Regions from separate parts of the Pseudomonas sp. KU43P genome, predicted to be linked through region 1. Evidence: riboswitches for the same ligand, from Rfam matches in the RefSeq annotation. Region 1 holds a riboswitch; each other region holds the start of a gene.

Region 1 (4,496 bases):
TCGCCTTCCTGGTGTCGTGGGACGAGGTGGTGCTGAGCGTGATGATGGCCAGCCCCGACCTGCAGACCCTGCCGGTAAAAATGTGGACCACCCTGCGCCAGGACCTGAGCCCGGTGATCGCCGTCGCCTCGACGCTGCTGATCGGCCTTTCGCTACTGGTCATGGTCATTGCCGCCGCCTTGCGCCGGCGCACCGAAGTCAACGCTTGAGCGCCCGGAGACAACAACAATGAGTGCAGTGATCAAAGACAACGCGCACAACAAGACCCTGGTCAGCCTGCGCGGCCTGAACAAGCACTACGGCGACTTCACCGCCGTGGACAACTTGGACCTGGAGATCCAAGACGGCGAGTTCCTCACCTTTCTCGGCTCCAGCGGCTCGGGCAAATCCACGACCCTGTCGATGCTGGCCGGCTTCGAAACCCCGAGCAGCGGCGAGATTCTGGTCGAGGGCCAGTCGCTGGTGAACGTGCCGCCGCACAAGCGTGACATTGGCATGGTGTTCCAGCGCTACTCGCTGTTCCCGCACCTGAACGTGCGCGACAACATCGCCTTCCCGCTGGCCATCCGCAAGCTCGGCAGCGCCGAGATCAACAAGCGCGTCGACGCCATGCTCAAGCTGGTGCAGCTTGAGCAGTTCGCCCACCGCAAGCCGTCGCAGATGTCCGGCGGCCAGCAACAGCGCGTGGCGATCGCCCGGGCGCTGGTGTACGAGCCCCGCATCCTGCTGATGGACGAACCCCTCGGCGCGCTCGACAAGAAGCTGCGCGAAGACCTGCAGGATGAACTGCGCCAGCTGCACCGGCGCCTGGGCATCACCATCGTCTACGTCACCCACGACCAGGAAGAAGCCATGCGCCTGTCCCAGCGCATCGCCATCTTCAGCCACGGCAAGATCGTCGGCCTGGGCAGCGGCTACGACCTCTACCAGAACCCGCCGAACGCCTTCGTCGCCTCGTTCCTGGGCAACTCGAACTTCCTGCGGATCAAGGCCACCAGCCATGGCGCTGGCAGTTTCGAAGGCCAGCCAGTGGCGATCCGCCTGACCCCTGGCCTGGCCGTCGGGCAGGAAGCACTGATCATGGTGCGCCCGGAAAAAGCCCTGGCCCTGACCCTCGACCAGGCCACGCGCGAACCCCTGCCGGCGGGCTGGAACGAAGTCGTTGCCAAGGTCGGCGAGGTGCTGTTCCTCGGCGAGAGCCAGACCTGCCACGTGATGACTCCAGGCGGTACCGAACTGACCGTTAAAGCGTTGTCTGCCGCCGGCATGCCGATGCAGCCGGGGGACACCGTGAAAGTGCGCTGGGCAGTGGCCGATGCCTGCATCTACACCGAGTGGGCGCAAAGCGACCTGAGCAAGGCGGCGGGCGCGCACTGAACTTGAGCAAGCGGTAAATGATTGACGCGCGCTCCGACCAGTGGTCAGATGCGCGCCAGTTTCAGGTGTCCTGCGCCGCCGCGCGCAGGGTGAAACGGGAAGCCGGTGCGTCGTGGTTCACGACAAGTCCGGCGCTGCCCCCGCAACGGTAAGCGAGCGAAGCCTTCGACACACCACTGTGCACCTGCATGGGAAGGTGAAGGCCTTCATGACCCTCGCAAGCCCGGAGACCGGCCTGAAGCTTCACTTGGCAACCCGCGGTGGGCGGGCGCAGGCCGGTATCCGCGTGCGCGCCTGCGTCCGCGGTGCGCCGTTGCGTGTTTTCCACCGGGATCCATTCATTCCTGCAGTAGTGGAAAGACATGTCCCGTATCTTCAAGCTTCACCCCCTGGCGGCCTGCCTGGCCGTGACCTTCCCAGCCTTGGCCGACGAACAGCACAGCACGGTGCTGGCACTGCCCTCCACGGCCGTTACCGATACCCGAGATGAACAGCACATCGACCTGACCACGCCGACCCCGGCCGGTTCGCGGCTGAACCTCAGCGCCCTGGAAACCCCTGCCAGCACCAGCAGCCTCAGCGCCGCAGAAATCGAGCAGCGCAACAACCTCACCGTGCAGGACGCTGTCACCCGCTCGCCCGGCATCACCTTCATCGGCAGCCCAGGCGATGGCGGCACCGGCCTGTCGGCGCGGGGGTTCACCGGGCATGGCTCGGTGATGACGCTGTTCGACGGCGCGCGCCTGTACACCGGCGCCGGCACCCAGACCTTCCCGGTCGACCCGTGGATGGTCGAGCGCATCGATGTCATTCGTGGCCCGGCCTCGGTGCTGTATGGCGAAGGCGCCACCGGCGCGGTGATCAACGTGGTCCCGAAAAAGCCCTTCGCCGGTGACATCCACAACCACCTGCGCCTGGGTTACGGCTCGTGGGACCGCCAGCAACTGGGCCTGGACAGCGGCGGCAGCCTTAGCGAGCGCCTGAGCTACCGCCTCACCCTCAACCAGCAGGCCGGCAACGGCTGGGTCGACCGCACCGATTCACGCAGCCTGGCCCTGAGCGCCGCGCTGCGCTTCGACGCCAGCGACGACCTGAGCTTCACCCTGGCCCACGAGCGCGGCGATGCCGAGCCTGCCAACTACTACGGCACCCCGCTGATCGACGGCCACTACCGCAGCAGCCTGCGCAACAAGAACTACAACATCCAGAACGACGTGCAGCGCTACCACGACGAATGGACCCGCTTCACCACCGACTGGGCCATCAACGACCAGGTCAGTGCCAGCAACCAGCTCTACTACATCAAGAGCCGCCGGCACTGGCGCAATGCCGAGGACTACAGCTGGGACGCAGACCGCGAGCAACTGCTGCGCCAGAGCTACCTGGAGATCAAGCACAACCAGGAGCAGATCGGCGACCGCCAGACCTTCACCTTCGATCACTCGCTGTTCGGCCTGGCGAGCAAGACGATGGTCGGCGCCGAGTACAACAAGGTGCGCTTCAACGTCGACAGCAACGCACCATACAACGACGTCGGCGGCGACTACATCGACCCCTGGCAGCCGACACCGGGCGGGTTCCACAGCAACTCGCCCACGCGCCCGCAAACCCTGTCCACCACCCACACCTTCGCCCTGTTCGCCGAAAACCGCCTGCAGCTGACCGAGCGTCTGTCGCTGGTGACCGGCGTGCGCCGTGACCAGAACCACATCGACCGCGACAACCTCATCGACGACACCCGCAGCGACCGCAGCCTGGCTGGCGGCAACTGGCGTGCGGGGTTGGTGTATGCGGTCAGTGACGACCTGTCGCTGTATGGCCAGTACTCCACCAGCGAGGACGGAGTGAACAACCTGGTCAGCCTCAGCCCAACGCAGATGAACTACGACCTGACCGAGGCGAAGCAGACCGAGCTGGGGCTCAAGCAGCGGTTCTGGGAGGGCCGTGGCGAGTGGACGTTGGCGGCCTTCCACATCGTCAAGAAGAAGCTGCTGGTGGATGACCCGATCACCCATGAAAAACAGCAGGCGGGGCAACAGACCTCCGATGGCCTCGAAGCGACGCTGGAGCTGTCCTTGCCACGGCAGTGGCAGGTGTCGGCCAATGCCGCCGTGGTGCGTGCGAAGTATGACGCGTTCGATGAGAGGGTCGGCGGTGTGCCGCAGGACCGTGCTGGTAATCGGCCGACTAACGTGCCACGGCGTACGGCCAACCTGTGGCTGAGCAAGGGGTTCGGCCAGCAGGTGGAGGCCGGGCTTGGGGCGCGTTATGTGGATGAGCGTTATGCCAACACCGCCAACACCCAAAGCGCGCCGGGGTACACCGTGGTCGATGCCAATATCGGGTGGCAGGTGTTGCCAGATGTGCGGTTGGGGTTGCAGGTGAACAACCTGTTCGACCGCGAGTATGTGGCCTCGGCGTTCAGTGGTACGCAATGGATCATGGGGGCGCCGCGGTCTTATTTTGCGACGGTGGATTACAGCTTCTGATTTGATTTGGCTGTACTGGCCCTATCGCCGGCAAGCCGGCTCCCACAGGTGCTCCCACTGCATTCGAAATCAGTGGTGCCGGCGATAGGGCCAGGCCTCACAGCACAAAAACAACTTTCACGCCCACGCAAATTAGTTATAAGATAACGTTTCAGTTGGCAATCATTCTTACCTGCGACCCTCTCCCATGACAAGCGCCGCCGCCACCCCCACCCTGCTCACCCAGCGCCTGCAGAGCATCGACGCCCTGCGCGGCCTGGTGATCCTGTTCATGCTGCTCGACCACGTACGCGAAACCTTCTTCCTGCACCGCCAGGTCAGCGACCCGATGGCCATCGACGCCACCGACCCCTCGCTGTTCGTCAGCCGTACCCTGGCCCACCTCTGCGCCCCCGTGTTCGTCCTGCTCACCGGCCTGTCGGCCTGGCTGTATGGCGAGAAATACCAGGGCCGCAGCGATGTCTCGGCCTTCCTGTTCAAACGCGGCCTGTTCCTGGTGGCACTGGAATTCACCCTGGTGAACTTTGCCTGGACATTCCAACTCCCGCCCAGCGTGATCTACCTGCAAGTGATCTGGGCGATTGGCATCAGCATGATCGCGCTGTCGTTGCTGGTGTGGCTGCCACGCCC
Region 2 (4,496 bases), 2.2 Mb from region 1:
ACCATGCCCATCGCCAAGTGGGGAATGCACTGGATGCCGTAGAGACCGGGTACGCTGAAGGTCTGCTCGAACGGTTGGCTGAGCTTGCTTTTGAACGGCTCGGCTTTGGCGGGGAGCAGAGCGGGAATGCTGGCTGCGTTGTGGCTGCTCTGGGTCGGCACGAAGCGAACGGTATCGCCCGGGGCGATACGCAGGTGATCAGGCTCGTAGACCATGGCGCCATCGGCCCCACGGTTGAGCATCTTGACTTCGTGGACTTCGGCGAATACCGCCGGTGCGGCAATAACGCTGGCGAGCAGCAGTGCAAGAGAACGCATGAACATGGAGATATTCCAGAAATCTGTGCAGCCACAACACCTCTGTGCGTGGCTCATCGTGTTCAGCCTGAAAGCCCGATCGAGGTTGTTGACTCGATCAGGCACGGGTAGATCAGGCTATCGGGGGGACTTTATTGAGGCGCTTTACCGGTCGCGAAAGCGGTAGAAAGCGTTTCAAGCCCACGGAACAGTCGGATGCCCGCCTGCATGGCGTCGGCATCGAGGATGATGATGCGCCCCTGTTTCACGGCTTCCATGTGCTTGGTCACAGGGTCGTTGCGCAGGAACTCCAGCTTCTTCTGGTAATCATCGGCAGGGAAACGACGTCGGTCCATGCGGGCGATGATGATCCAAGTCGGATTGGCCTTGGCCAGCGTTTCCCAGCCTACAGTCGGCCACTCCTCGTTGGACTCGACGACGTTGCGTACACCGAGGGTCTGTAGCATGAAGTCAGCTACACCCTGGCGGCCGGCGACGTAGGGGTCGATATCGAGGTCGGCGCTGGAGAACCAGAACAGCGCGGAAGTCTTCGACAAGTCCTTGCCAGCGAGTTGCTGCTTGGAACGATCCAGGCGACCTTTGAGGTCTGCATTCAGCGCAGCACCTTGGTCCTGTGCGTCAAAGATTTCAGCCAGCTGGCTCACGCTCTTGTAGATGGTGTCGATGCGGAACGGCTGGATGCGGGTGCCGTCGGCACCGACCAAGTTGTCCTTGCCTTCACAGTCCGATGGCAGCAGATAAGTCGGGATCTTCAACTCATTGAACTGTTCACGGGTACCCACCACGCCTTGGGGCCCTACCATCCACTCGAATTGCACAGTCACCAGCTGCGGGCGCTTGTTGACCACTGCCTCGAAACTTGGATCGTTGTCGGCGAGACGCTCGACCTTGTCGTTCTGTGCCTTGAACTCGGGCAGCACGTTGTTGAACCACAGCGAAGTGCCCGCAACCTTACTGCCCAGACCCAGGGCGTAGAGCATTTCGGTACCGGCCTGACCGATCGTGACGGCGCGCTCCGGAGTCTGTGCAAAGGTCTGCGGCACACCACAGTTGTCGATCGTCAGTGGGTAGTGAGTAGCGGCAGCCTGGGCGAGCCCGGACAGGCTCAATGCAGCGAACAGGACGGCGAAGCGGGGCAACATGGGCGATCTCCTATCGAACGGTGCGCAGGATAGACGCACGGACAGGCATCGCCTTGCCTCGTGCATGCACGAGACAGCACCCTATTCAGGGTAAGGATGTCCATCCCGGACACCCCGCCGGTTGGTTATTGTTTGCCGGCAGGTCTCCTGACTGGTGCGTCATGGCCTAACTCCAACCTTCCCGGATCGTGTCCAGTGGCGTGCAGGAGTAGGCTCGGCACCTACAGTTGCGGGGGCAGTTCCGTTTGGCTCACAAGGGGTGAGCCACGAATTCCCTATTAATTCCGAGGTGGAAACCGGCGGGCGGCATGGTAGACCATCAGACTAAGGTAGGGGAAGTTGCTAGCGTGCAAGGCCCTGGCCGCGTAGGTTGTCTCAGTCTTCGATCCCGCTAAGCGAGTGACCTGCTGACCTGAGCGTTGGTCTTGATCGGGCGCTCAGGCAGCACGGCGGCCTGCAGCTGTTGGCCTATGGGGTGGTCGAATGACAGGTCACCGTCCACTACACGGTCCTCGACGATGCGCCCTGCGTCGAGCACCACAACCCGCTGGCAGAAGTAACGCACCAGGCTGAGGTCATGGGTGATCAGCAGGAAGGCAGTGCCCTTGTCGCGACGCAGTGCGTCGAGGCGCTGGAGCAGCTGTAGTTGCAGTACTCGGTCCAGGTTCGACAGCGCTTCATCGAGTACCACCAGCTTTGGTGAGATCGCCAGCGCCCGGGCGATGTTGGCCCGTTGTAATTGGCCACCGCTGAGTTGCTGCGGCAGGCGTTCGGCATGCTCGGCGCGCAGTCCCATCTGCTCCAACAACTCAACGGCCCGCGTGCGGCGGGCCGCCTCATCCAGATCGCTCAGGTGACGCAACGGTTCGGCAATGCTCCAGCCGATGCTGCGCTGCGGGTTGAAGGCGCCGGGCGCGTCCTGGAACACCAGCTGCACATTGCGCTGGAAGGCCCGCGCCGGTTCGCCGCGCAGTTGGCTGACGGCTTCTCCTGCGAAGGTGACCTGCCCCTGGCTCGGTGTTTCCAGCCCGAGCAACAGGCGAGCGAGGGTGCTTTTGCCGCTGCCGCTGCTGCCCAGCAAGCCGATTGATTGGCCGGCTTGTAGCTCTAGGTTTATGCCGTCGAGGACTTGCAACCAGCCACGTTTGTGCACCAGTCCGCCCGTGCGGTAGCGGTGGCTCAGTTGGTGGACGTGCAGCAGGCTCATGGTTGGCTCCCGCAGAGGATTTGGTGGGCTTCAAGCAGCGTACGCGCGGTGTCACTGGCAGGGCTGGCAAACAGTGCTTGCACGGGCTGACGCTCGACGATGTGGCCAGCGTCCATTACCGTTACCTGATCGGCGCAGCGCGCCACCACGCCCATATCATGGGTCACCAGCAACACGCCGAGTCCGTGCCGTTCGACCAGATCCATCAGCACGTCGAGAAAGCGCGCCTGGCTCACGGCGTCGAGGTCGCTAGTGGGCTCGTCCGCCAGTAGAAACGGTGTCTCGGCCATTAGCGCCAGGGCGATCATCATGCGCTGCAGCATGCCGCCGCTGAGCTGAAAGGCGAACGACTGCAACACGCGGGTGTGATCGGCGAGACCCACGGCGGCTAGGCAGTGGACCATCCGCTCACGGGCGGCGGCACCGGTAGTGCCGCGCTGGCGAAGAGTCTCCAGCCCATGGCTGGCCATGTTGCGTACCGGGTTGAACGCACTGCGTGGGTTTTGCAGCACCAAGCTGGCCAGGCGGCCCCGCACCTGGGCAGCGCTCAAGGGTTGGCCATCAAGGAGCAACTGACCCTTTGTGCGAACAAGGCCGGCCGGCAACAGGTCGAGCATGCCCAGGCAGCTCAGGGACTTGCCCGAACCACTGGCTCCGACCAGGGCGCAGACTTCACCGCGATGAAGTTGTAGGTCGACACCCTGCACCAGCGTGCCAGCCTGTGTTTCGATGTGCAGGTCACGGACTTCCAAGGTGGATGGGGTCATCTAGTGGTGCTCCCGGGTCGGGTCGAGGCGATCGCGCAGGGCATCGCCCAGCAGGTTGAAGGCCATCACCGAGAAGAAGATCATCAGGCCCGGCAACAGCAGCAGTTGCGGATGGGTCCAGATGAATTCCTTGGCATCGTTGATCATCACGCCCCATTCGGCGGTCGGCGGTGTCACCCCCAGGCCAAGGAAGGACAGGCCCGAGACGTGCAGCATCATGTGGCCTATATCCATGGTTGCGAGCACCAGCAGAGGGCCGGCGATGTTCGGCAGCACGTGCTGACGTAGACGAGCCCAGCGCGAGGCACCGGCCAGGCGAGAGGCCAGCACGTATTCGCGACCACGCTGGGCAATCACCATGCCGCGCACCATACGTGCATACCAGGCCCAATGAGACAAGGCGATGGCGATGATCACGTTGGTCAGTCCAGTGCCCAGCAGGGTGACGAAGAAGAACGCCAACACCAAGGTCGGGAAGGTCATGAACATGTCGCACAGGCGCATCAGCAGCAGGTCGGTACGTCCACCGATGAAGCCCGCGAGGCCACCCACGGCCAGCCCGAGGGCGAGTACCAGCGCTAAGGTCAGCATCACGCTGCCCAGCGACAGACGGGTGCCGACGATCAGGCGTGACAGCAGGTCGCGGCCTAAGTGATCGGTACCCAGCCAGTGGCTGGCGTCGGGCGGCAGTAGGCGCTGGCCGAGATCGACCAAGTCGGGGTCGTGCGGTGCAAGCCACTGGCCGAAAACTGCCAGCACAACCAGCAGGCCAACCAAGACCAGACCGAGGACCATGCCGGTGGAGCTGGCCAGTGCCGGTCGACGAATATTTGAAAGAACGCTCATGCGCTTGCTCCCTCCAGACGGCTACGCGGGTCGAGCCAGGCGTAGCACACGTCCACCACCAGGTTGCAGACCATCAGCAGACCGGTGAGCAGCAGGGTGAAACACTGCATCACCGGGAAGTCGCGGTTGAGCACCGCCGAGACGGCAAAGCGCCCCACGCCGGGCCAGGCGAAGATGGTCTCGATCACCAGTGCACCACCGATCAGTTCGCCCACGT
Region 3 (4,496 bases), 640 kb from region 1:
GCCCTTTGCCGCCACCTGTTCGACGATGCCGGCCAAGGTTCCGCGGACCCAGTCCTGGTCAGGCCAGGTGGCGCGATGGACCACGGCAATCGGGCAGTCCGCGCCGTAATGGGGGCGCAGCTCCTCGACGATGCGCGGCAGGTGCTTGACCCCGAGGTGGATGGCCAAGGTTGCGCCGTGGCGGGCCAAGTCGCCGAGCTGCTCGCCGGCGGGCATCGGCGAGCTGTCGCCGTAACGGGTCAGGATGACGGTCTGCGCCACATCCGGCAGGGTCAGTTCACAGCCCAGCAAGGCGGCGCTGGCGGCAGTGGCGGTGACACCGGGGATGATCTGGTAGTCGATACCCAGCGCGCGCAGATGGCGAATCTGCTCGCCGATGGCGCCGTACAGGCTGGGGTCGCCACTGTGCACGCGCGCCACATCCTGGCCTTGGGCATGGGCAGCACGCATGGCATCGATGATCTGCTCGAGGTGCAGCTCGGCGCTGTTGATGACTGTCTCGGCCTGATGGCCTTCGAGCACCGCAGGCGGTACCAGGGAGCCGGCATAGATAATGACCGGGCATTGACGGATCAGGCGCTGGCCCTTGACCGTGATCAGCTCCGGGTCGCCTGGGCCGGCACCGATGAAGTAGACCGTCATGGAAATTCCTTGCAGTGAATGATTGAAGCGATTATCCGCCGCAGGCCAGGGCGACGGTAGCGGTGCCTGAAGCATGCCGTGTGACTTTGAGCCTGGCTGTGCCGTGCGTGCGGCTGGCCAGCGCCAGTGCCGTGCTTTCGGCGACGCCCCAGCAGCCGCTGTGGGCATAGGCGGTCGCCGAGCGATGGCTCAGGCAAGGCTCGAATGCTTGTAGCTGGCTGGCATCGAACGTCGCCAGGGGCAGTCCGTGGCGCAAGGCCAATTGCACTAGCCCGGGTTCATCGGCTTTGAGGCTGATCGTGGCGATGCCCTGTACTGCGTCCAGCGTCAGGCCATGGGCAGCCAGGCTTTGGCGCAGCAGGGCGTCGAGGGTGTCTACCGGGCAGCCGCGGCGGCAGCCGAAGCCGGCATACAGTGCCGGCAGCGACGGTTCGATGGCCATCAGGCCTGTTGGGCGCGGCGGTACAGCCAGGCGCTGAGCAGGCCCAGGGCTAGCCAGAACGCGGCATTGGTCAGCCACGAGGCGATCTTGAACTGAGTCTCCAGCGCCTCGGGTGCCAGGCTCTGGTGAACCTCAGGCTGTGGTGCGCCAATTACATGCGGGACCACCAGCAGTACCGCGCCGGCGGCCTTGAGCAGCCAGTGGCGGGAGAACACCAGCAGTGCAAGCCCCAGCGCGGTGGCGGCCGCAGTGCCGACCCACCAGCTCTGGCGTTGGCCCAGGTCGGCGGCTGCGGTGCCTGGCAGTTCGGGCGGCAGGCCCAGGGTGGGCGCCAGGCAGAACACCGCGAAGCCGGCCAAGCCCCACAGCGCACCGGTGCTGACCCGGTTGGGCTCACGCAGGCTGTACAGGGCGGCGAGGATCAGGGCGAAACCGACGGCTACCACCAGGTTGCCGCCAGTGGTCGAGAGGATGCGCTGCCAGCCATCCTCCGGCGACCAGGCCTCGGCACTGTGCTCGTGGGCGGCTACCGCTTCGCCGTCATGGCTGTGGTGCTCGGCGGCGGGGGCTGCCGACTCGTAGGTTTCGGCCTGGAGAATTAACGGGGCGACCCAGAAGCTTTGCAGCAGGGTCAGCAGCAAGGCAGCGAGCAGGCCGCTGAACCCGGCGGTGCGGGCAATGCGCTTGATCATGGGGCGGGCCTCAGTGGCAGGGGAACGCGGCGCTGTGGCGAGTATCGTGAGCGGCGTTGTGTACCGCCTCGATGTGCGAGAAACCGGCGAAGTAGACCAGGCACAGGCCGAGCAGGCTGGCCGCAGCGGCGATGACGACACGCTGGCTGAGGGTGACGGGGGTGGCGATGCTGTGCTTGGCGCTGGAAATGGGCATGACGCGATCCTTTGTTGTTTGGAAACTCAACGGGCAAGCGCGGCAGCCCCGGACACCAAGCGCCCGAGGGAATGCGACAGCGCCCGCCCACCGCGGGGTGTTCATGTGACGCCAGGCCGGTCTCCGGGCTTGCGAGGAGGAGCAGGGCTCCTTTGTAAAGCGTCACCTTCCCATGCCCAATGGCGTGGCACAGTGGTCTAGACGCTTCGCTCGCTTACCGTTGCGGGGGCAGCACCGGTCTTGTCCGGCCCTGTTGGAGGGCCTGCGACGCACCGGTTTCCCGTTTCACCCCCGAGGGGGCACCTGAACGCAAGGCGTGAGGAGAGCACGGGGCAGGGTTTCCGTCAATTGATTGCATTTGATTGCTGAGGGTGGGGGAAGATTGGGTTTGGGATTTAGGGTGGGGCGGAAATCGCGTCGGCCTGTAGGGGTGGATTCATCCGCGATGCGCCGCGCGGCCAGCGCTTGACCACCCGCCACCCCCCGCGTAGCCTTGCCGCTTCGAGGTTCTTCGGCCACGCCGAAGCTAAGACGGGAACGCGGTACAAGCCGCGGCTGCCCCCGCAACTGTAAGCACCGGCAACGGATCGACACAGCCACTGCGCCCAGGCGCGGGAAGGCGTCATCCTACCTGGCCCCCTTGACTGACCGGGGCCGGAACGGTGCGAGCCAGGAGACCTGCCTCGTCACGTTTTCGACTTTCAACCGGGCGGGGTGATCCGGTGGCGAACGAGCCCGGCCGGCCTGGCCCGAGGCTTTCGTCCCGCATGCCCGCGCCATTTGCCAAGGGCAACGCGACATGAAAACACTGGCCAAGCTCCCCGTCACCATCGTCACCGGCTTCCTCGGCTCGGGCAAGACCACCTTGCTCCGCCACATGCTCGACAATGCCCAGGGCCGGCGCATCGCGGTCATCGTCAACGAGTTCGGCGAACTCGGCATCGACGGCGAAATCCTCAAGCAATGCAGCATTGGCTGCACCGAAGAAGAAGCCACCGGTCGCGTCTACGAGCTGGCCAACGGCTGCCTGTGCTGCACCGTGCAGGAAGAGTTCTTCCCGGTCATGCGCGAGCTGGTTGCCCGTCGTGGCGATCTTGACCACATCCTGATCGAAACCAGCGGCCTGGCCTTGCCCAAACCTTTGGTACAAGCTTTCCAGTGGCCGGAAATCCGTACCGCCTGCACCGTCGATGCGGTCATCACCGTGGTCGACAGCCCGGCCGTGGCTGCCGGCACCTTCGCGGCCTACCCGGATCAGGTCGATGCCCAGCGCAAGCTCGACCCCAACCTGGACCACGAATCGCCGCTGCATGAGCTGTTCGCCGACCAGTTGGCCAGTGCCGACCTGGTGGTGCTGAACAAGGCCGACCTTATCGATGCCGAAGGCTTGGCCAAGGTCCGCGCCGAAGTGGCCGAAGAGCTGCCGCCGGCGGTCAAGGTGATCGAAGCCAGCAGCGGCCGCCTGCCGCTGGACGTGTTGCTGGGGCTGGGGGCAGGGTCTGAAGAGCACATCGACGGGCGCCGCACCCACCATGATTCGCACCACGACGGCGACGACCACGACGACCATGACCACGATGCCTTCGACTCCATCTCCATCGACTTGCCTGAGGCCGACGAAAGCCTCCTGCTCGACGCCTTGACGCAACTGGTGGTGGAGTTCGGCATCCTGCGTGCCAAGGGTTTCGCCGCCATCCCCGGCAAACCGATGCGCCTGCTGGTGCAGGGCGTGGGTACCCGCTTCGACAAGCACTTCGACCGCGCCTGGCGTGCCGACGAGCCGCGCGTCACCCGCCTGGTGCTGATCGGCCAGGACCTCGATGCCGTGCAACTGGAAGCGCGCCTGCGCCAGGCCCTGGGCGCCTAACCCATGCACCTGCTGCGGACCCAGCCCGGCGGCTTCGTGCCGGACGACAGCATTGCCGACCTTGGCCAGACACCCGCCGAGCTGGTGATCCTCTGCAGCGGCGACTCGCACCTGGCGTTGCTCGCCGAAACCGCCGAGCAATTGCCCGATGACTTTCCCAGCCTGCGTCTGGCCAACCCGATGCAGGTGCAGAACCATGCCTCGGTCGACCTCTATGTAGAAGAGGTGCTGCGCCACGCCAAGGTCATCCTGGTGTCGCTGCACGGCGGCGTTGGTTACTGGCGTTACGGCGTCGAGCAGTTGGTGGCACTGGCTGCCCGCGGCGTGCAGTTGATCCTGGTACCGGGCGACGACCGCCCGGACCCGGAGCTGACCGACCTGGGCACGGTAACCGGTGCTGCGGCGGAGCGCCTCTGGCACTTTCTGCGCCAGGGCGGCAAGGCCAATGCCGTCAACCTCTTCAACTGCCTGGCCAGCCTATGGCTGGGGCGTGACTACGCCTGGGACGAGCCGCAACCCTTGCCGCGCACGTCGGTGTATCACCCGAGCAAGGCCAGTGCCACGCTCGAGGATTGGTACGGGCAGTGGCATGCCGAGTACCCAGTGGCGCCGCTGTTGTTCTACCGCTCGCACCTGCAGGCGGCCAATACCGCCTTC
Region 4 (4,496 bases), 2.2 Mb from region 1:
GAGATCGACACCCTCAAATTCGTAGCCGGTCACTTCAACGAAAGCACCGACCGCAATGCATCGAGCCACGACCAGGGCTTCGTGGTGAACTACTCCAATGGCCGACAAGGCAACACTTTCGATCTGGCCGGCATAGTCTGGAACCCTGGTGCCGCTTTCAGCGGCAGCCTGTACACCTCGCGCTATGAGGACAGTTGGAACCAGAGCTACCTGGGCAGCACCATCACCCATGCCCTCGACGACCGCCGCAGTCTGAGCCTGGACCTCAACCTCTACCGCACCACGGACACCGGCAAGGCGCTGTCCGGTCGTATCGACAATACCACCTGGAGCCTGGTGGGCCGCTATGCCCAAGGCCCCCACGCATTCAGCCTTGGATGGCAGCAGGTGGATGGCAATACACCCTTCGATTACGTGACCCGTGGTGCGATTTTCATCGCCAACGCCGTGCAGATGTCCGACTTCAACGCCCCCAACGAGAAGTCATGGCAGGCGCGCTATGACCTGAACATGGGTGCCTATGGGGTTCCCGGCCTGAACCTGACAGCGCTGTATGTACGCGGCTTCGATATCGACGGTACGCATGTCGACCCCAATGGTGGATACGCATACCTGGGCTACGGGAAGGACGGTAAGCACTGGGAACGTGATCTGGAGGCTCGCTACGTAGTGCAGAGCGGCAAGGCCAAGGGAACGACCTTCTCACTGCGACACAACGTCCACCGCGGCGATACCGCTCAAGCAGAGTTGGATGGCGACCAGATCCGCTTTGCAGTGGAGTATCCGTTGACGGGTGGCTTCTAACTTACCCAGCGGTCGCGAGGTGGGTGGCTCGCAATGCGAACCGCCCACCACTCACCCAGAGGCAGTCAGTTTGACTCGCCACATGCCGTAATGGCTCAGGTGCAACTGCGCCAGCGGTTGCACATCGATGCGATGAAACGCGGCCAAGGGACTCTGCAGCACGTGCATCATCGCCGCCCGGACAATCATCGGGTGGGTCACCGCAAGCCAATGCCCTGGCTCATTGAAGCCATCCAGCCAACCGGCCACCCGCCGGCAGACGTCGGCAACCGACTCGCCGCCGTGGGGGGCGGACTCAGGATCGCTCAACCAGGCCTGCAAAAGATCCGGTTCCTCTCGCTGCAGCACTTTCAACGAGAGGCCTTCCCAGCGGCCGACATCACAGTCGCGCAGTGCGGGCTCGACGGTCGCTTGCGACCCCAACAGGCTTGCCGTCTGAGTGGCGCGCAATTCTGGGCCCCTCAGAACGCTTGTGTCCTTGGCCAAGGCCAGGGGCTCAATTGCTGCCGCCAACACGCCATCAGCCTCGGCATGGAACCGACCCAACCGCTGCGCTTCGGTCGCTGCATGGCTGATCAGCGTGAGGGATATGGCCTTCATGGTCGAACCTTCATGAGCGGAAATCTCGACAAGGTGTATCATTTTGTTACGAATTGGGAAGCCGGTGAAAACCCGGTGCGGTCGCGCCACTGTAATCGACTTCGAGAGCCAGACCCCAATGTCGTCAACAATCACAACATCCTGACCGAACGCGTCATTCTCCAGGAGCTTCGCATGTCCACCACCGTTGCCACTTCCCCTGACAGCGACCTGTCGCTGCCTTCGCTCCCACTGAGCGAAATCCTCCCTTGGGCGATCTTCGCTGGCTTGCTTCTGCTGCTGGCCATCTACTTCGTCGGTGCTGAACAAGGTGCCACGGCGCTGATCTCGGGTGCCTATGTCCATGAGTTCGTGCATGACGGCCGCCACCTGCTGGGCTTCCCCTGCCACTGACCGAGGAATGTGACATGACAGGCAATCTCCTGCTGCGCGGCATGCTTGCCGGGCTGTTGGCGGGCATCCTCGCCTTTGGTTTCGCCAAAGTGTTCGGCGAGCCTTCTGTAGACCAGGCCATCGCTTTCGAGGAAACCCTGGCGCACAGCCATGACCACGGTGACGGCGCCGCTGACGAAGAAGAGGAACTGGTCAGCTGTGAAGTGCAGAGCACTGTCGGCCTGTTCACCGGCGTCGTGATCTACAGCGTGTCCATCGGCGGCATCTTTGCCTTGGTGTTCGCCTTCGCCATGGGGCGCATGGGCAGCCTGAAGGTCGGTCCCCGTGGCTTGGCTGCGATCCTCGCGGTGCTGGCATTCATCAGCGTCATCCTGGTGCCAGGACTCAAGTACCCGGCCAACCCGCCGTCCGTGGGTGATCCCGAGACCATCGGCCAACGTACCAAACTGTTCTTCCTGATGATGGTCGTATCGATCGCCGCGCTGGTGGTGGCAGTCAACCTGTTCCGTAAACTGCTGGCTCGGCACGGCGGCTGGGCCGCAGCGGTAGCGGCCATCGTGCTGTACGTGGTGATCATGGCGGTAGCCGGCAAGCTGTTCCCGGCCATCAACGAGGTACCAAAAGAGTTCTCCGCCTCGTTGCTGTGGAATTTCCGTATCGCCTCGCTCGGCATCCACGTGGTGCTGTGGGCAGTCCTGGGTCTCGTGTTCGGTTGGCTCGCCCAAGGGCCTGTCCTGGCGCCTCGCAACCGACATAACGCCAGATTGCAGTCCTGATGGGTAGCTCCTTGGGATAAACGAAAGACGCCTGGCGTAACCACCAGGCGTCTTTTTTATTCAGGGTCCAAACTCAAACCAAGCTATGTTCAGCAAGGTTGCAATATTGCCCTTTGAAGTACAGCAATGGCTGCGTTGCAGCAGCTTCTTGCAGGTTTAACGCCTTTACTTCGCCGATCACAATCAGGTGATCGCCCGCGACATGCTCAGCATGAATTTCGCAGTCAAACCAGTGCAGGCTCCCGGCGATGATCGGATTGCCCAGTGGCGACTCCTGCCATTCGACACCGTGCCACTTGTCCGTACCTCGCCGAGCGAACTGATTGGAAATCCCGACCTGCTCACCTGACAAGATGTTGACCGCGAACCGACCGGCCTGGCGTATCTTAGGATAGCTGGCCGAACTGGCCATTACGCTGAACGACACCAGCGGCGGGCTCATCGACACGCTGTAGAACGACTGGCAGGTAAAGCCAATCGGCTCGTCATCCGTGTGCGATGTGATCACCGTGATACCGGAGGCGTAGTGCCCGAGCGCTTGGCGAAAGCGCGACGGCTCGATAGCTGTACTGGGAACTGACATGGTAGGTCCTGAGTATTGGATGCCGGTCGGAAGTGTTGAGGAAGACCTGCGGTAACCATCCTGGCAAACCACTTCCGATTTCGGCTCAGTACTAGTTCGAGAGCTCTTTTCGTACGATTTCAGCACCGGCGCTCAGCGCCTGAAGCTTGCCCCGCGCCACTCGACGAGGCAAAGGCGCCATGCCGCAGTTGGTGCAAGGCAAAAGCTTGTCGGCGTCGACGAACTGAAGGGCCTTACGCAGGGTGTTGGCCACTTCTTCGGGCGTTTCAATGGCATGGTTGGCCACATCGATAGCACCCACCATCACTTTCTTGCCGCGGATGAGCTCGATCAGGTCCATCGGCACGTGTGAGTTGTGGCACTCCAGCGAGACGATGTCGATGCTGGACTTCTGCAGCTTGGGGAAAGCCTCTTCATATTGGCGCCATTCCGACCCCAGAGTCTTTTTCCAGTCGGTGTTGGCTTTGATGCCGTAGCCGTAGCAGATGTGCACGGCAGTTTCGCACTTGAGACCTTCGATGGCCCGCTCCAGGGTGGCGACACCCCACTCGTTCACTTCGTCGAAGAACACGTTGAACGCGGGTTCGTCGAACTGAATGATGTCTACACCGGCAGCCTCAAGCTCGCGAGCTTCCTCGTTGAGAATCTTGGCAAATTCCCAGGCCAGCTTTTCGCGGCTTTTGTAGTGCGCGTCATACAGCGTATCGATCATGGTCATGGGGCCTGGCAGCGCCCATTTAATGGGTTGCGAGGTTTGCTGACGCAGGAACTTTGCGTCTTCCACGAATACCGGCTGGCGGCGCGCAACGGCACCCACGACAGTAGGCACGCTGGCATCGTAGCGATCACGAATCCGGACGGTCTCGCGCTTCTCGAAATCGACGCCGTCGAGGTGTTCAATGAAGGTGGTCACGAAGTGCTGACGGGTTTGTTCACCATCACTGACGATATCAATGCCAGCCAGTTGCTGCTCATGCAGCGACAAGCGCAAAGCGTCTTGTTTGCCCTCAACCAGTTCATCACCTTCCAATTTCCAAGGTGACCAAAGCGTCTCAGGTTGTGCGAGCCAAGAAGGTTTAGGCAGGCTGCCAGCGGTTGAAGTGGGCAACAACTTTTTCATAATGGAAGACCTTGTACTTTAGATTATTCAGGCAGCGTAGCCGGCGGACCACTCTTCAAGCACTGCTTGATAGGGCTTGATGAACTGTTCTTCAGCAAACTTTCCTTGCTCAATAGCCAGCCGGCCACGTTCTTCCCGGTCGTAGACGATACGAGTCAGCGAATAATCCTGATGCTGCAAGCTGGGTTGGTAGGACTTTCCGGCTGCCGAGTTGGCATTG

What was found. Region 1 has a riboswitch for cobalamin ahead of KU43P_RS16685 (TonB-dependent receptor). Riboswitches for the same ligand answer to the same signal wherever they lie in the genome.
Region 2: another riboswitch for cobalamin. It lies ahead of KU43P_RS26775 (ABC transporter substrate-binding protein); the one in region 1 lies ahead of KU43P_RS16685 (TonB-dependent receptor).
Region 3: another riboswitch for cobalamin. It lies ahead of cobW (cobalamin biosynthesis protein CobW); the one in region 1 lies ahead of KU43P_RS16685 (TonB-dependent receptor).
Region 4: another riboswitch for cobalamin. It lies ahead of KU43P_RS26795 (CbtB domain-containing protein); the one in region 1 lies ahead of KU43P_RS16685 (TonB-dependent receptor).

What each region holds. Positions count from the first base shown of each region.
Region 1 is NZ_AP019365.1:3,662,986-3,667,481, forward strand. It holds gene KU43P_RS16675 (ABC transporter permease) at 1-209, shown strand, start outside; gene KU43P_RS16680 (ABC transporter ATP-binding protein) at 229-1,377, shown strand; cobalamin riboswitch at 1,424-1,631, shown strand; gene KU43P_RS16685 (TonB-dependent receptor) at 1,740-3,866, shown strand; gene KU43P_RS16690 (DUF1624 domain-containing protein) at 4,054-4,496, shown strand, end outside.
Region 2 is NZ_AP019365.1:5,835,743-5,840,238, reverse strand. It holds gene KU43P_RS26780 (pseudoazurin) at 1-323, opposite strand, end outside; gene KU43P_RS26775 (ABC transporter substrate-binding protein) at 449-1,459, opposite strand; cobalamin riboswitch at 1,579-1,775, opposite strand; gene nikE (nickel import ATP-binding protein NikE) at 1,851-2,666, opposite strand; gene nikD (nickel import ATP-binding protein NikD) at 2,663-3,433, opposite strand; gene nikC (nickel ABC transporter permease subunit NikC) at 3,434-4,279, opposite strand; gene nikB (nickel ABC transporter permease subunit NikB) at 4,276-4,496, opposite strand, start outside.
Region 3 is NZ_AP019365.1:3,022,255-3,026,750, reverse strand. It holds gene cobM (precorrin-4 C(11)-methyltransferase) at 1-642, opposite strand, end outside; gene KU43P_RS13765 (cobalamin biosynthesis protein) at 674-1,066, opposite strand; gene KU43P_RS13760 (CbtA family protein) at 1,084-1,776, opposite strand; gene KU43P_RS13755 (CbtB domain-containing protein) at 1,787-1,972, opposite strand; cobalamin riboswitch at 2,069-2,294, opposite strand; cobalamin riboswitch at 2,460-2,673, shown strand; gene cobW (cobalamin biosynthesis protein CobW) at 2,772-3,839, shown strand; gene cobN (cobaltochelatase subunit CobN) at 3,843-4,496, shown strand, end outside.
Region 4 is NZ_AP019365.1:5,840,896-5,845,391, forward strand. It holds gene KU43P_RS26785 (OprD family porin) at 1-804, shown strand, start outside; gene KU43P_RS26790 (histidine phosphatase family protein) at 856-1,404, opposite strand; cobalamin riboswitch at 1,416-1,543, shown strand; gene KU43P_RS26795 (CbtB domain-containing protein) at 1,579-1,797, shown strand; gene KU43P_RS26800 (CbtA family protein) at 1,812-2,573, shown strand; gene KU43P_RS26805 (flavin reductase family protein) at 2,647-3,156, opposite strand; gene KU43P_RS26810 (methionine synthase) at 3,248-4,276, opposite strand; gene KU43P_RS26815 (DUF1852 domain-containing protein) at 4,304-4,496, opposite strand, start outside.